Regions from separate parts of the Sutcliffiella horikoshii genome, predicted to be linked through region 1. Evidence: riboswitches for the same ligand, from Rfam matches in the RefSeq annotation. Region 1 holds a riboswitch; each other region holds the start of a gene.
What was found. A riboswitch is a leader RNA that binds a small molecule or an ion and turns the genes downstream of it on or off. The one in region 1 is predicted to bind S-adenosylmethionine.

Region 1 (4,216 bases):
TCCTTAAAAATCTTATTCTTCGTCAGATGCCTTTGCAGGAAGCACGGATCCTTTGTATTCTTCTTCGATAAATGCTTTAATCTCATCAGATTGAAGCACTTCTACCAATGCTTTGATCTGTTCATTATCTTTATCTTCCTCACGAACAACGATAAGGTTTACGTAAGGATTGTTTTCACCAGATTCTAAAGCGATTGCTTCTTTTTCTGGATCGATATCAGCGCCAAGTGCATAGTTACCGTTAATCAGTACTGCATCTCCGTCGCCATTCAAGTATGCTTGCGGAAGGAAAGCTGCTTCGAATTGAGTATTGAACTCAAGATTCTTAGGGTTCTCATCAATATCATCAACAGATGCAGATGTAACTTCTACACCTTCTTTTAATGTAATTAGTCCTTTTTCTTCAAGCATTGCAAGGATACGGCCATGATCGGCAACAGAGTTACTCATTAAGATTTCCGCTCCTTCAGGAAGCTCTTCCAAGCTGTCATACTCTTTTGAGTATACACCGATTGGTTCAATGTGAACGCCGCCTGCACTTACAAATTCGTAATCATTTTCTTCAATTTGACTTTTCAGATAAGGTTCATGTTGGAAAAAGTTCGCATCAATATCTTTATCACGTAGAGCTTGGTTGGGAATGATGTAATCTGTATATGTTTGAATGTCTAATTCAATTCCCTGGTCTTCTAATAAAGGTTTTGCTTCTTCAAGGATTTCTGCATGCGGTACATTAGATGCACCTATTACCAGCTTACCTTCCTCTATACCTTTTTCACCGCCGCCACATGCAGCAAGTACTAACACTAACAATGATATTACAGCAAAGCTTAAAACTTTTTTCATAATTTTAGTCCCCTCTTTCTTATCGTTTGTCTAGTTTGTTGGTTATTAAATCTCCAATGAATTGGATGATAAATACTATGATTAAGATGATGACTGTACACACTAAGGTTACTTCCCAGTTGTTACGCTGGAAACCATCTAAGAATGCAAGGTTACCCAAACCACCTGCACCGATGATCCCTGCCATCGCTGTGTAACTTACAATTGCAATGGCAGTAACAGTTATACCGGAAACCAATGCTGGCATCGATTCCGGAAGGAGTACTTTCCAGATGATTTCTGAAGTTTTTGCACCCATCGAACGTGCTGCTTCAATGACACCTTTGTCGATTTCACGTAATGCAATTTCAACCATACGTGCGTAAAATGGTGCTGCTCCTATGATCAAGGCTGGCAATGCCGCGTTTGCACCGATAATGGTATCCATGATGAACCTTGTGAAAGGAATAAGTAAAAATATTAAAATGACAAATGGGATGGAACGGAAGATATTTACGAATGCTGCAACCAATCCATTAATTAACCGGCTTTCCCATATGTTCCCCTTAGCTGTTAAAAACAATAATAGTCCTAAAACAATTCCTAGTATAAACGTAGCGACAACCGATATACTGCTCATATAAAGAGTTTCTAAGGTTGCTTCCCACATCTTGTCCCAATTAACTCTCTCAAGCATGTGTCATCACCTCCAACTCCACTTGCTGCTCACGGATAAAACTCAATGCCTCTTGTACTTGCGTTTCTTCTCCATCAAGGTGCACAAAAAGTGTGCCATATGCTCCATTTTGAGTTTGTGAGATTTTCCCTTGAAGGATGTTCACATCAATTGGAAATCTGCGAATCAAATTCGTTATTAAAGGCTGTTCTGCCGAAGTTCCTACAAATGTTAGTTGAATTACTTTTCCTTGTGGGTATTCAGCCAACAAGTGTTCCACTGTTTCTTGCGTATCTTCTGGTTCTGTCACCTGTTTTACGAAGCGTTTTGTAATTGGCTGTTCTGGCTTACGGAAGACATTAAGTACATCTCCCTGTTCCACAACCTTTCCATTTTCCATCACCGCAACTCGATGACAAATTTTCCGAATAACATGCATTTCATGTGTGATTAGTACGATAGTGAGAGATAAACGTTTATTTATATCGACTAAGAGGTCTAGGATGGAATCTGTAGTCTGTGGATCCAATGCCGAAGTCGCTTCATCACATAAAAGGACTTTAGGGTTATTCGCAAGCGCTCTTGCAATCCCTACACGTTGCTTTTGACCTCCGCTAAGTTGAGATGGATAGGAGTCTCCTCTTCCTTCTAAGCCTACAAGCTTGATAAGTTCTTCCACTCGCTTGTTACGCTCTGAACTGCTGACTCCGGCAATTTCAAGTGGAAACGCGATATTTTCCTTCACCGTTCTTGACCATAACAGATTGAAGTGCTGGAAGATCATACTGATTTCCTGGCGTGCTTCTCTCAGTTCTTTGCCCTTAACTTTTGCAAGGTTTCTTCCTGCAACATCCACCACTCCGTCCGTTGGCGTTTCCAGTCCATTTAGCATGCGGATTAAAGTGCTTTTTCCTGCTCCGCTGTACCCAATAACACCGAAAATCTCTCCTTGGTTGATGGATAGATCTATATTATCAACAGCTGTCACTACTCCGTTTTTCGTTTTAAAAACCTTTTTTACACCTTGAAGTGAAATCATGTTCGCACCTACTTTCTTACATTTCCTTGTTTTAGCTTACCCAATTAAGAATAAACAAACGTTTGTTTAATCCCTGAAAATAAAAAATCCCTTCTGCAACAATGAGCAGAAAGGATTAAATGAGAAAAGTCCTTTCTCTCATCTATCAAAGCAAATTGCTTTGTGTGAATTGGCACCAATTTCAACAATTCCTTGTTGACGGTTGCCGGGTTTCATCGGGCACGTCCCTCCACCTCTCTCGATAAGAGATAAACATATATAGTTAAAATTAAGTATTTGGGCAATTCGAATTAACGAGTGTTATCGTATCACGGTGATAAATAGCCTGTCAATTAAAAACTTTCTCCTATATTTAAAAAATCTTTATAGCTTTCTTTTCCACGCTAAAATCAATTGTTCCATTTGGAACGATTTCTCCGTCACATTGCATGATCATGGATGAACTCGTGCTAACTTGTATGGATGAGCCTCTAAGCATCGTGACATTTCGGTGTTTAATATGTTTTCCTTTAAAAGCAAGCGGAAACACAAATAATAACTCCCATCTTCCAATACCAGAAACCACACATATATCCAATGCCCCGTCATTTCCGCAGGCATCTGGGCAGATCATGATTCCTCCTCCATAATAGGGGAGATTTGCTACCGCTATCAGCCACACATCCTGAAACTTATATAACCTTCCATCTACTGCAACAGAAACATCAGACGGTTGATAGGTGAAAAGAACTCTGAAAATATTCAGCACATAAGACAAGCCACCTAAGCCTAATTTATTCAATAAACGTTTCGCCCTTGACCTATTGGTCACTTCTGCAACCTTGCCGTCAAACCCAAGCCCCGCTATCGAAATATAATGCTCTTCACCTACTTTGGGTACATCTATTAGTTGATAGGAACCCTTTAATATCCTAAACAATGCTCCTTCTACATCAAAAGGGACTCCAAGGCTTCTTGCCAAGTCATTTCCCGAACCGGCAGGAACAATCCCGAGAGCCACTTTTTTATGAACCAATTTACTCACCACTTCATGAATGGTACCATCTCCACCGACTACCACGACAGCATGAACCACATTCTCCTCTATATTTTCTATCAATTCACCGGCATGACCTGCATATTCAGTAAATGAGACGTGATAAGTTACACTTTTCTTTTCTAAAAACTTCTCCGCTTCTTTCCACATACGAAGTCCTTTTCCATTTCCGGCAATTTTGTTGACAATAACATGATACACTACCCCTACACCGCCTATAAATTCTCTTTATCTATATAGTTTAATTCGGTATAGGTGAGGACAATTCCTTTAAGATACTTCTTTTCTTTCTGAGCGGTTTACAAGGGTAAATAATGAATCCATAAGCAAGAAATGCCTGAAGGACCCTTTAAATGCCAAACCTTTAACATCTCTCATCTTCGTTCCATTCAAAAGTTCCATTATATCTTCTCTTGATCCTTCTATAACAATATCAGCTACCGTTGCATCCTGTACCAGTTGCATTTGGTTTTTACTTAGTGAAAAAAACGATCTTTCCCCTTGGGTGACTAAACAGCAGCGCAGACTGTAGTAAGGCAAAATTTCCATTACATGCGACTTACTTTTGGCTTTAACAAGAAACATTTCCAAGTTCTCTACTACCATTACATACCAGCCCCCTTTACCTATTAATTTCCCT
Region 2 (4,216 bases), 1.1 Mb from region 1:
ACACATTTTGCTCAATCAACAGCTGAATCAGCGTGTAGGAAAGTACCATCGATAACACCGGAGACACCACCCACACAACTAACAGCTGTACGACGATGTCCTTTTGCAAAACAGATCGCCCCTGCTTCACAAAACCAATCCCGATAATCGAAGACGTCGTAATTTGTGTCAGTGGCACGGGAATGCCAAACACCGAGGCAACCGTGACGATTCCGGCTCCCGTGCCCGAAATGACGCATCCTTCCTCCAGCCGCAGCTTTGTAATCTTCTTGCCATTCGTTTCCATGACACGTTGGCCAAGCAATAGCGCGCCCAAAGCTACAAACAATCCTCCCCACAGAATTCCCTGCCCAGTGTTCATAATCCCTGCTCCGACAAGCGGTCCCACCGCATTGGCAACATTGTTCATCCCCGCGGAAAATGCTTCAAACACTCCCATCACCACGACCAGCACCGACAAGATTGGAACGGCCCTTGACGACTTAACCCATCTATCAACCACTCTATTTTTCAACACCCAGGTTGCCCCGATTGCTAACAAAAACGCCAGAACCGGTGTCAGCAGCCAGAACGAAACAATCCAGGCGAGCTTTCCGACAAACACGGATTGATAGACAATTCCGGCTCCGACAACCGCACCGACGGTCACTTCACTGGTGGAAAGCGGGATGCCGAACACATTTGCTAAAAATAAAGATAGGGCCGCAGATGCGATGACAATCAGGGCGATGGCCACCGTAAAGGTACTCTGTGGCACAATTCCGCTCCCCATTGTCTTGACGACCTCTCCGCCGCCGAGCCACGCTCCAAAGAACACCGCAATCCCACATAGCACCAAAGCCACATTCCTTTTTACAACTCCTGCACCATAGGCAATTCCCATGGATGCTGCCGCACCGCTCGCCCCGATATTCATGGCGAAAAACAGACCAACGATGACAGCTATGGTAACTAACATGTTTTTTCCTCCTTCACTTCACTGCCAACCTTAGTTTGTATGCAGGCCGCACTCCGTCTTGCCGCTACCCGCCCAGCGGCCAGCGCGGGAATCACCTTCCGCACCGACTGCCTGTGTACAGGGAAAACAGCCGATGCTTGGATAGCCATGATCGTGTAGCTCGTTATAGGGAAGTCCTCGGCTCCGAATATGATTCCAAACATCCCCCCATGTCCAATGGATGAGCGGGCAAATTTTGATGTTTTGAAACTTGTCATCCTGGTTGAGGAAATTCGTGGCTGCCCTCGTTGGGGATTGTTCCCTTCTGAGACCAGATATCCATGCCTTTTTTGGCGTGAGTGCTTCTCGTAAAGGTTCCACCTTCCGTATTTGGCAGCACTTTCCGGGATCTCTTTTCCAAAGAACCGTGCCATGTGCCGCGGCTTGTTGCTCCAACGTTAGCTGCGGCTTCCTCTTCTCAATCTGCAACTTCGGATATCTCTCTTCTATCTGCTCAATAACCTTATACGTTTCCGGAAAATGCAAATCTGTATCTAAAAAAACAATTTTCGCATCAGGCTTTACTTCTTGAATTAGGTCGATCAGCACCACTGCCTCCGCACCAAAACTTGATGCATAGATTATCTCGTCGGAGTCGTAAACTCTATAGGCCCACTCCAAAACAACGGTGGCGCCTCTTGAGTCATCATCAACCTCGAAGGTGGACGAGATCTCCTTCCAATTTTCATACGTGATTTTCTGGTTCATGCTGTTACTGCTCCTTTCTTTTCCAACGCAAAAAGGCAGCCCCTTTAATGTGCATGCTTGTTGTTCCAAGCCAAGCATCATGTAAAGTGACCGCCTCCAGTTTGTCTGGTCAGCGAGTGTTTATTTTTTTTGAAGGCGAACCTTCTCATTTTTTTCTATCTGAATGACTTTTCCATCCTGTACGACTAGGGTGATAGATCCAAACTTGATGGATTGCAGCATTCTTTCCAAGTGGGTTACCACGTCTTCCCATTCTGACTTTGCCAGTTGGCTCGCCTCCATTTCACCAAATAAAAAACGCCTCTCCCATTATGGAAAAGGCGCATCGTATGTATGCTGCACCTTATCTTCCAAAATGGGTATCCATTTTGCTGGAATTGGCACCTTGCTGTTCGCAGGTTGCCGGGCTTCAACGGGCCAGTCCCTCAGCCGCTCTAGATAAGCGTCGATTCATTTGTTGTTTTTGATAAAATTAATCCTACCATACTTATATGAATTGTCAACAATGTTATTGACTGTTTTTTTAGATTTTTTTATTTTTGGGAAGTTGGTCCTAGTCAGCTACTTCATTCCCCAATCTTTGTAAGCTTGGTTTCCGAATCAATGATGGCAGCTTGATAGGAATCTCCCGAGACCGTTTCAAAAAGAACACCTTGTACTGTTTCTTCTTGTTCTTCGAGTTTCACCAAATCAACTTTTGATAATCCGTTCGGATCAAAGGTCACTTTCCCTTCCAGCTTGAATTGCCCATCCCCTAATTCCTCTGCCAGTTCAATTTCATGGTCCAGCATCCGCTCCTCCAACCATCCGGCCAGTAAGGGTTCTACCGTATCTTCCGCTATTTTCAAACTTTCATTGTATGTGAGAATCATGGAGTAGCGGACATACTGCACCGTTTCATACTCATTCCCGCCCATGCCAACAGAAGTGGAGGAGATGGTGAATTCAGGATCCGGTTCTCCTTGAGCAAACAAATTACAGCCTGTTAACACTATTGTAAGACAACACAAAACAGATAACCTCTTCAAGCTTCCCATCCAAGACATATCCTCATACTTACTCCCCTTTGTACTAACCAATCCTAACCCCTCCTGGCATTCCCATTTTACTCAACATTAACATATTTTTCCTTGTCTATGTTGCAATAAAATAAAAATGATGCGAGATTCCTATGCAGAAAGGATTCCGCACTATTTTTCAAAAAAAAATAAGCAGCGGATTCATTCTCCGCCGCTTATTTCTATTCGCATTTAGCCATTTCTATTTTCTTACGCTTTTCCGTAACAAGGACATCAAGATGACGGTAAAGGTTAACGAATTCCCCAGGAAGCAGTCCACCGTACTCGCCGTCTAGATTTAGCTGCATTTTCTCTTGAGTGTTTACTTTTACCCTGTTCGCCTTCGTGTAGATGACTAAATCATCTTTCACATGATCTCCGCGCAATGCCATAGAAGCAATACGGATGAAGTCTGCAATGTTTGCTTTTTTAAGAATGATCATATCAAACATTCCGTCGTTCATGCAGGAGTCTGGCGCAAGCTTTTCGAAGCCGCCTACTGAATTGGATAAGGAGACAAGGAACAGCATAATTTCGCCTTCAAAGATCTTTCCGTCGTATTCAATCGTTACGTTCGTCGGGCGAATAGATGGAAGCATCTCGATTCCTTTTAGGTAGTAGGCAAGCTGGCCAAGCATTGTCTTCATCTTGATTGGTACCTCATAAGACAGCTCGGTCATTTTTCCGCCACCAGCAATATTCATGAAGTATTGATCATTGGCTTTTCCAATATCCACTGGCATTGGGACGCCTTCTGCAATAACATCCACACAAGCTAATATATCATCACGTGGCAGGTCAAGTGCTCTGGCAAAGTCGTTGGTCGTTCCCACTGGAATAATACCAAGTTGTGGACGGTAGTCCTGTTCTGCAAGACCGTTGACCACTTCATTTATTGTTCCATCTCCACCGGCTGCCACGACAAGTTCATACCTGCGTTCAACTGCAAGCTTAGCCGCTTCTGTCGCATCTCCATGTCCAGTTGTTGCATGGCAGGATGTTTCATAGCCGGCTTTTTCTAATCGAACCAACACTTCTGGCAGATGCTTTTTGAACAGCTCGCGGCCAGATGTTGGATTGTATATTACCCTAGCTCGTTTCATTTCCCATCATCCTAAACGTATATTTAACTAAGCCCTCTTTTATATTTATGTGTAGTCTGTCTCTGTATGTTGTTATATAGAATAGTTATATTTACCAATACCACTAAGTAGTGAACCTGAATCCACTACTGATAACATATTAGCCTATTCTGGTGTGGATATGCAATTAAAATGAAAATTTTGAGAAATGCGGAATCTATTGTTCCAAAATAAAACCCCCACCCGCACCGCCACTTCTCAAAAGTAGCAGCTGCAGATGGGGGCACTAAGTTCTTAATTATTCTTCTGTCTTCTTCTCTTCACTCTTTTTGCTCGTAGCAATTTCGCTAGTTAAGCTGTCGATGCTGTGA
Region 3 (4,216 bases), 2.2 Mb from region 1:
CGTTACATCCACTCCCGATTGTTGCAGCTCCCAGGCAGTTAATCGCGATCCCTGTAGAACTGGTCTTGTTTCACAGGCAAAAGCACTTAATGGGAACTCTTTTTCTTTTGCCAAATGAAATGGAGCTAATGCTGTTCCGTAACGGGCCGTTGCAATAGATCCTGCATTACAGATGGTCAGCAGTTTATCGTTTTTTTGAAACAAGGAAAGAGCATGCTCGCCGATAAGCCTGCATGTTGCTTCGTCCTCGAGTTGGATTTGAATTGCTTCATGAACAAGATTTGTTTTTGCTTCGTTCACGGAAGAAGCGTGCAAAGACACTTGTAGGAGTCGGTCGATTGCCCAAAAAAGGTTTACTGCTGTCGGACGAGAAGTTGCCAAGTAGTCCCGGTCCTTTTTCAACTGGCTGTGAAATTCATCTAAATTAACTATGTTATAAGAGTTTGCAGCGAGAACAAGCCCGTATGCTGCTGTTATGCCAATTGCAGGCGCCCCCCTTACTTTAAGAGTGACAATGGCATCATAGACATCGTTAATGGTATGCAAATCAATGAAAACCGTCTCTTGAGGTAATTTCTGTTGATCTAATAATCGAATATAAGAGTCTTTCCATTCTACAGATAGCGGTAGGTTAGTAGTAATTGTCATGATTTATCCATTCCCTTTTAGTTCATTCTTAAGAAGTGATTCTACATCTTGAATGTTACGGATATTTGCTGCATTTTTAATTAGTGTTTGCCCTAATAACAAAGCTTGTTGTTTTACTGAAATTTTGCGCTCATAAGGTTTGAGGCTATCAAGGTCAGCTACATGCGCCAAACCAATGGTTCGACGAATAACCTCACATCCGGCAAATCCAATTGCATCAGTAAAGACTTTTTTCAGGAAGAAATCCAAGTAGCCTGGTGTTTGCGTGAAATGTTCCACACTGTTTGTCTTCCATAAGTCAGAGAAGGTAAAAGTGAATCCTTCCCAAACTTGATAAAGGTGGGAAGTGATGCTGGCCCTTTGACTGTCGTCTCTGGTGATTGCTTGCAAGAGGATATTGGCAAAGAACTGTCCAACATCAAAGCCGATCGGTCCGAAAAATGCAAATTCAGGGTCAATAACTTTAGTATCGATTTCACTCGCAAAGATGCTTCCTGTATGGAGGTCCCCATGTAGAAGTGCTTCTCCGTTGGTTAAAAATGTGTATTTCAGTTTTGCCACTTCAAGCTTTAATTCCGCATCATTCCAAATATCCTCGACCGAACCAAGCAGCTCAGGCTCATAATCGTTGGTCTCACTTTCATAAAAAGGGTCTGTAAACACTAGATCTTCGGTAATCTTACAAAGCTCTGGATTTGCAAATGCCTGCTGAAGGTTTTTCTTCTCTTGTTGATTTAATCCAAAATCAGAAGTGTAAAACAATGTTTTCGCTAAGTATTCACCAATATGCTTTGACAGAAGCGGAAAGTCCTTGCCATCTAGAAAACCATTTCGAACGATTTCCAAATGGGAGAGGTCTTCCATGATCGTTATCGCTAATGCTTCGTTTGTATAATAAACTTTCGGAATAAGATTAGGTACCAAAGTAGCGGCGTTCTTCAAGTAATTTCCTTCTATTGTTGCTCTGTGCAAGGTCAACGGCCAGCTTTCTCCAACAACCTTTGCATAAGGCAATGCCTGCTTAATAATAATTCCTGTGTTATTTTCGTCTCTAATGTGAAAGACAAGGTTCAAATTTCCATCACCGATTTCACGGCAATGCAATAGCGCACCATCTTTGAAAAATTCAAGATCTTTCGCTAGTGAAATAGCGGTTGATTCTGTTAACGGCTCGTATTCTGTAGTTGCTGTAATGGTCATATTTATTACCCCCGTGTGATTTATTGATTAGTAACGGGGCATTTATTTAAAAATAAAAGCCCCTTTCCATAAGAAAGAGGCTTGAAGAGTAGACTTCTCCCCTCTTATCTGCCAGAAATAACTTCTGCTGGAATTAGCACCGTGCCTTATGAACTAATACGTTCGGCGTCCACAAATGTGTAACGCCCTGTTTCACAACAGTATTACGGTCGGTTGCTGGGTTTCATAGGGCCAAATCCCTCCACCTGCTCTTGATAAGAGATCACAATCATTAAATTGTGAATGTATGAAATTGTGTGAAAATTATTGCTTGATGAAAATAATAACAAGACGCCGGGAAAATTGTCAACAAGTTTTTTGAAAAATCTTTGTTGTAACCAATATCAGATTATTTAAAGAATTTAATGGAATTGTATGAATTGTTTGGTTAAAACCTTGAAAAAATGCTAGGCACCTGTTATTATTAAACTATTATTTTTGTTCGTGAATATGGAAAGTCAGAAACACGTTTTCGTCTTGAAATGTTTGAAAGAGCAAGAATAGTAATATTTACGTGGGTTAACCACAAGGAGGAACAAACATGTTACAAGGTAAAGTAAAATGGTTCAATGCAGAAAAAGGTTTTGGATTCATCGAAGTTGAAGGTCAAGACGACGTATTCGTACACTTCTCCGCAATCCAAGGCGAAGGTTTCAAAACTTTAGAAGAAGGCCAAGAAGTATCTTTCGAAATCGTTGAAGGTGCTCGTGGACCTCAAGCTGCTAACGTTACAAAATAATGCTAGCCAAATAGAAAAGGACTCCACTCCGGAGTCCTTTTTGTTTTGGAAGAATAAGAGAATATGTAATACAGTTGATTTCCGTTCCAGGCGCTTCGCTTGCCTGCGGGCCTTCCACTCCAATCAACAAGGTGGCTTCATTCATTTAAGGGTTAGTGAAAAGCCCTCTAACCGGGTTAGCTGTAAAAGGATTAACGTAACTTTACGCAATGTTCAGCTGTGGATTGGAGCAAATGGCGGAGACTCCAGCGGGGGAGTAACGGTAGGTTGAGACCCCGCAACGAAGTGAGGAGGCTCCAGCGCCGTCCCGCGGAAAGCGAGAAGCCAATTGCGAAAAGGAACAGCGGCGACTAAGCAATCAACTAAAGTAAAAAGATTAATAGTATTGTGGTCTTCGGTCTTCAAAGATTGGGATTCTTTTTCTTACTTCCTCCACCTTATCCAAATCTATCTCAGCTGTAATAATTTCCTCATCTTCCCCGGCTTCAGCCACAATTTCTCCCCAAGGATCAATAATCATCGAGTGCCCTGCAAAAGCATTCTTCGGATCAGCACCAGAACGATTACATGCAATTACATAGCACTGGTTCTCAATGGCCCTTGCAATAAGAAGGGTACGCCAATGATCAACCCTTGCCAAAGGCCACTCTGCAACAACGAATATCGCTTTTGCATCTTTAGTGGTATGCGCGCGGATCCATTCAGGAAAACGGATATCATAGCAAATGAATCCTGCACATGTTTCTCCGTCAAGCTCAAACATCCCATCCGTCTTTCCTGGCTGAAGGAAATGATGCTCGTCCATCAAGCGGAAAAGGTGTAATTTACTATATTCGCCGGCAACTTCGCCATCTTTGTTAACCGTAATCATCGTATTATAAATTCCTTTGTTCGTTTTTTTCGCGACCGAACCGCCCACAATGTGTGTTTTTAGTTCTTTTGCAGCAGATTTAAGGAATTTGGTCGTGACAAAACCGCCAGAATCGGCAATTTTATCAAGGCGCCCGAGATCATATCCTGTAGACCACAGTTCAGGAAGAACAATGATATCAGGTCGATCTTTTCCTGCAACTGTCAAAAGTTCACATGCTTTTTCTATATTTGCCTCGGGATCACCGAAAGCTACATCAAATTGAATACAAGCTATTTTCCATTTCATAATTTTATCCCCCCGTTGAAAAAGTACTTTACAAGTTGAATCTAACAATATATGATTTGTGACTAGGATTTCAAGAATTTTTTAAGTAGGTGAAAAAGGTGAAACACTTTCAACAATCTGAATTATTAAATACACTGCCTAAACAGTTCTTTGCTTCATTGGTTGAAAAGGTGGGGAAGGTTGTCGCACAAGGTCATGATGTGATTAATCTTGGACAAGGAAACCCTGATCAGCCGACTCCTGAACATATTGTAAAGTCGTTACAGGAAGCCGTTGAAAAACCAAATCATCATAAATATTCCCCGTTTCAGGGTCACCAATTTTTTAAAGAAGCGATTGCAACTTTTTATAAACGAGAATACGAAGTGGACATAAATCCCGATTCGGAAGTGGCCATACTCTTTGGCGGCAAGGCGGGACTGGTGGAAATT
Region 4 (4,216 bases), 220 kb from region 1:
TACGCCCGAACGCCGATGAGAAAGAAGGAAACGGTCAAATAGAACGGCTCTATACGCCCGAACGCCGATGAGAAAGAAGGAAACGGTCAAATAGAACGGCTCTATACGCCCGAACGCCGATGAGAAAGAGGGAAACAGTCAAATAGAACGGCTCTATATGCCCGAACACCCAAGAGAAAGAGGGAAACGGTTAAATAGGACAGCTCTATACGCCCGAACCCCCACTAAAAACATGAAAACAGTCATATAGGGGGTTCTTCTAAACGTCCCCCCATAAACTAGAAGGCCAACCAAGTCTCTCAAAGCCTTGGTTGGCCTAAAACATTTATAATTATTATACCGTAGGTCCGCCCAACTCAAGGACTTCCGCAGGTACATTTTCAAACTTCTTGAAGTTCGCTTTGAACTTTCCTGCGAGCTCGCGAGCAAACTGGTCGTATTTTTCTTCGTTATGCCATGTTTTCTTCGGTTGTAACACTTCGTCAGGTACACCTGGAACATGTACTGGAATGGAAACGCCGAAGTATGGATCGGTTTCTACTTCCACATTTGTCAGGTCGCCTTCAAGTGCCGCCTGTACCATAGCTCTTGTGTAAGAAAGCTTCATGCGGCTTCCAACGCCATACTCCCCGCCAGTCCAGCCTGTGTTAACAAGGTAAACCTGTACGTTGTGCTCATCAATTTTCTTGCCAAGCATCTCCGCATAAGTAGTAGCAGGAAGCGGCAGGAATGGTGAACCAAAGCAAGTAGAGAAAGTTGCTTGTGGTGATGTGATTCCACGCTCTGTGCCTGCAAGTTTACTTGTGTAACCACTTAGGAAGTGGAACATTGCCTGTTCTTTTGATAGCTTAGAGATTGGAGGCAATACGCCAGTTGCATCGGCTGTTAAAAAGACGATGGTATTTGGGTGACCGGCAATGCTTGGTTGAACGATATTGTCCATTGCATCCAATGAGTAAGCTGCACGTGTATTTTCTGTTAACGTGGAGTTTTCATAGTCAGCAATTCTTGATTGACCATCAATGACCACATTTTCAAGGACTGAGCCAAAACGGATTGCGTCAAAGATTTGCGGTTCTTTTTCACGAGTCAGACCGATGCATTTAGCATAGCATCCGCCTTCAATGTTAAATACGCCTGTGTTAGACCAGCCGTGCTCGTCGTCTCCGATAAGTTTACGGTTCGGGTCAGCAGATAGCGTTGTTTTACCTGTACCGGAAAGACCGAAGAATAATGCTACATCGCCTTCGCGTCCTACGTTTGCCGAGCAGTGCATTGGCATAATTCCGTTTTCCGGAAGAAGATAATTCATTACAGAGAAAATGGACTTTTTCATTTCTCCGGCATATTCTGTACCACCGATCAGAACAATGCGTTTGCTGAAGGAAATAATGATGAATGCTTCTGAATTTGTTCCGTCTATGACAGGATCTGCTTTGAAATTCGGAGCAGAAACAATGCTGAATGCGGTTTCATGTTTTGCCAATTGCTCTTCATTTGGCTTAATAAATAACTGTTGTGCAAAAAGGTTGTGCCATGCGAATTCGTTGATTACTTGGATTGGCAATTGATATTTTTCATCGGCGCCAGCGAAGCCTTTGAATACAAATACTTCTTCTTTGTTTTCTAAGTATGTGAGAACTTTGTTATATAGGCGATCAAATACTTCTTCAGAGATAGGCGCGTTGACGGTACCCCAGTCAATTTTATCTTTGCTGATTTCTTCTTCTACAATAAATTTATCTTTAGGGGAGCGACCCGTGTATTTGCCAGTCGTTGCGAGTACTGCACCAGTTGAGGTCAGGCAGCCTTCGTTACGGTTTAATATCTTTTCTACCAATTGAGGAACAGACAGTTGAACATGCGTGTTGCTTCCGTAAATTAATTTTGTTAACCCATTATCAATCCCAACCGTTTTCATCATGGATAACTCTCCTTTGATTATATAATTTGCTTATTTATTTTCTCATCTGTTAAAAAGTATAACACATTTAACTTAATAGTCCATACTAATTAGCTTATTTTATGAAAATTTATAGGAATTCGTTAACATTTTGTGAAAAAGAGGCTTATCCAAGTGGAATAGCATTAGATTAACTGATTGAAAGCGTTGTCATTTCTAAGCTTGTCCACTAAAATTTTCACCAAATGTCCTCTCCCATTATAAACCTTGCCAACCAGAAGTAAAAGAAAATGATAATGAGATTTTTCAAGATAAAAGATCTACATAAAAGGAAGTAATTATTTCCTGTAAATTGATGTCGAATTATTTCTCTTTTTTGTTGACATGAAAGGTTTTAGTACGCTAATATAGAACCTTGAACGGATACTCTTATTCCGAGCTGGTGGAGGGACAGGCCCTATGAAACCCAGCAACCTGCTCAAAGGATGAGCGAGCGCGAAAAAGCACGCCGCTGTTTTGTATTAGGCCAATGTTATTGGTCGCTTGAGAAAAGGTGCTAAACCTGAGCAAGGCTATGACCTTGACCGATAAGAGTGAAAGGCTAATTCTCGACATCAAACCTTTCCTCAATTTTGTGGGAAGGTTTTTTCTATTTTTACACAAGATAACATAGAACATCACAATAGGAACTGAGATCCGTATCAAATATAACTGCTGTACGTGAAGAGAAGTCAAACGCTTTTCATAAACAAAAAGGAGGAACTTTTTTTAATGACTAAACAACGTCGTTTATTTACTTCTGAGTCCGTAACGGAAGGCCATCCGGATAAAATTTGTGACCAAATTTCCGATTCTATCCTGGATGCAATCCTAACAAATGATCCGAATGCACGTGTAGCGTGTGAAACATCCGTTACTACTGGATTGGTATTGGTAGCTGGAGAAATTACAACTTCCACTTATGTAGATATTCCTAAAATTGTTCGTGAAACAATCCAAGGCATCGGTTATACTCGTGCAAAGTACGGTTTTGATGCGGAAACTTGTGCGGTACTTACTTCCATCGATGAGCAGTCTGCTGACATCGCAATGGGTGTTGACCAAGCGTTAGAAGCTCGCGAAGGTCAAATGTCAGATGCAGAAATCGAAGCAATCGGAGCTGGAGACCAAGGTCTAATGTTCGGATATGCTTGTAATGAAACAAAAGAATTAATGCCATTACCTATTTCACTGGCGCACAAGCTTTCTCGCCGTTTAACAGAAGTGAGAAAAGATGAGGTTCTTCCTTACTTACGTCCAGACGGTAAAACGCAAGTGACAGTGGAATATGATGAGAACGACCAACCAGTTCGTATTGATACAATCGTAATTTCAACTCAACATCACCCAGAGGTTTCCTTGGAGCGTATCCAACGCAACATCAAGGAATACGTAATCAAGCCGGTAGTTCCTGCTGAATTGATCGACGAGAACACAAAATACTTCATCAACCCGACTGGCCGTTTCGTAATCGGTGGACCACAAGGGGATGCGGGTCTTACAGGACGTAAGATCATCGTTGATACTTACGGTGGATACGCTCGCCACGGTGGTGGAGCATTCTCCGGTAAAGATGCAACGAAAGTAGACCGCTCTGGTGCATATGCTGCACGTTATGTGGCTAAAAACATCGTAGCAAGCGGACTTGCTGACAAGTGTGAAGTTCAATTGGCTTACGCGATCGGTGTTGCACAACCGGTATCCATCGCAGTTGATACTTTCGGAACTGGTAAAGTTTCTGAAGAAAAATTAGTTGAATTGGTTCGCAATAACTTCGACCTTCGTCCAGCAGGAATCATCAAAATGCTAGACCTTCGTCGTCCTATCTACAAGCAAACTGCAGCTTACGGCCACTTCGGACGTAATGATCTGGATCTTCCTTGGGAGCAAACAGACAAAGCAGATGCTTTGAAAGAACAAGCGAACGCTTAATATAGTTAATAAAGAAAACCGCCCGAGAATGAGGCTCTTTGAGAGCTCTATTCTTAGGCGGTTTTTAATTCTAAAGGATTTCTTCTAATTTTATATATAAAGAGTCTCTTTCTGTTTCTAAGACGGTTAGTTCATCTTGCAGCCTTTGAAGTGTAAGTAAATCCTCTTCATTGTTCATCAGAGTTTCCAACTTAACTATCTCTGTTTCCAAATCTTCTAATTGCTTTTCAAATTCTTCGTAGCATCTTTTTTCGCTCGCTTCATAAACCAAGTGCTTTTTCTTTTGCTCAATTTTGGTGATTTCAGGTAGTTCCACAACCTTTTTCCTCTCCAATTCCTCCC

Region 2: another riboswitch for S-adenosylmethionine. It lies ahead of K7887_RS02265 (YezD family protein); the one in region 1 lies ahead of K7887_RS18670 (methionine ABC transporter ATP-binding protein).
Region 3: another riboswitch for S-adenosylmethionine. It lies ahead of mtnK (S-methyl-5-thioribose kinase); the one in region 1 lies ahead of K7887_RS18670 (methionine ABC transporter ATP-binding protein).
Region 4: another riboswitch for S-adenosylmethionine. It lies ahead of metK (methionine adenosyltransferase); the one in region 1 lies ahead of K7887_RS18670 (methionine ABC transporter ATP-binding protein).

What each region holds. Positions count from the first base shown of each region.
Region 1 is NZ_CP082918.1:3,612,946-3,617,161, forward strand. It holds gene K7887_RS18660 (MetQ/NlpA family ABC transporter substrate-binding protein) at 13-846, opposite strand; gene K7887_RS18665 (methionine ABC transporter permease) at 866-1,522, opposite strand; gene K7887_RS18670 (methionine ABC transporter ATP-binding protein) at 1,515-2,540, opposite strand; SAM riboswitch class I at 2,676-2,788, opposite strand; gene K7887_RS18675 (diacylglycerol/lipid kinase family protein) at 2,893-3,777, opposite strand; gene K7887_RS18680 (hypothetical protein) at 3,847-4,182, opposite strand.
Region 2 is NZ_CP082918.1:431,362-435,577, reverse strand. It holds gene K7887_RS02275 (sulfate permease) at 1-958, opposite strand, end outside; gene K7887_RS02270 (phosphoadenylyl-sulfate reductase) at 989-1,705, opposite strand; gene K7887_RS02265 (YezD family protein) at 1,826-1,987, opposite strand; SAM riboswitch class I at 2,046-2,150, opposite strand; gene K7887_RS02260 (hypothetical protein) at 2,272-2,784, opposite strand; gene K7887_RS02255 (diacylglycerol kinase) at 2,946-3,866, opposite strand; gene K7887_RS02250 (flotillin lipid rafts scaffold protein FloT) at 4,144-4,216, opposite strand, start outside.
Region 3 is NZ_CP082918.1:1,454,145-1,458,360, forward strand. It holds gene mtnA (S-methyl-5-thioribose-1-phosphate isomerase) at 1-648, opposite strand, end outside; gene mtnK (S-methyl-5-thioribose kinase) at 652-1,848, opposite strand; SAM riboswitch class I at 1,950-2,109, opposite strand; gene cspD (cold-shock protein CspD) at 2,429-2,626, shown strand; gene K7887_RS07485 (carbon-nitrogen family hydrolase) at 3,003-3,785, opposite strand; gene K7887_RS07490 (pyridoxal phosphate-dependent aminotransferase) at 3,884-4,216, shown strand, end outside.
Region 4 is NZ_CP082918.1:3,390,961-3,395,176, reverse strand. It holds gene pckA (phosphoenolpyruvate carboxykinase (ATP)) at 335-1,921, opposite strand; SAM riboswitch class I at 2,330-2,497, shown strand; gene metK (methionine adenosyltransferase) at 2,675-3,874, shown strand; gene abc-f (ribosomal protection-like ABC-F family protein) at 3,945-4,216, opposite strand, start outside.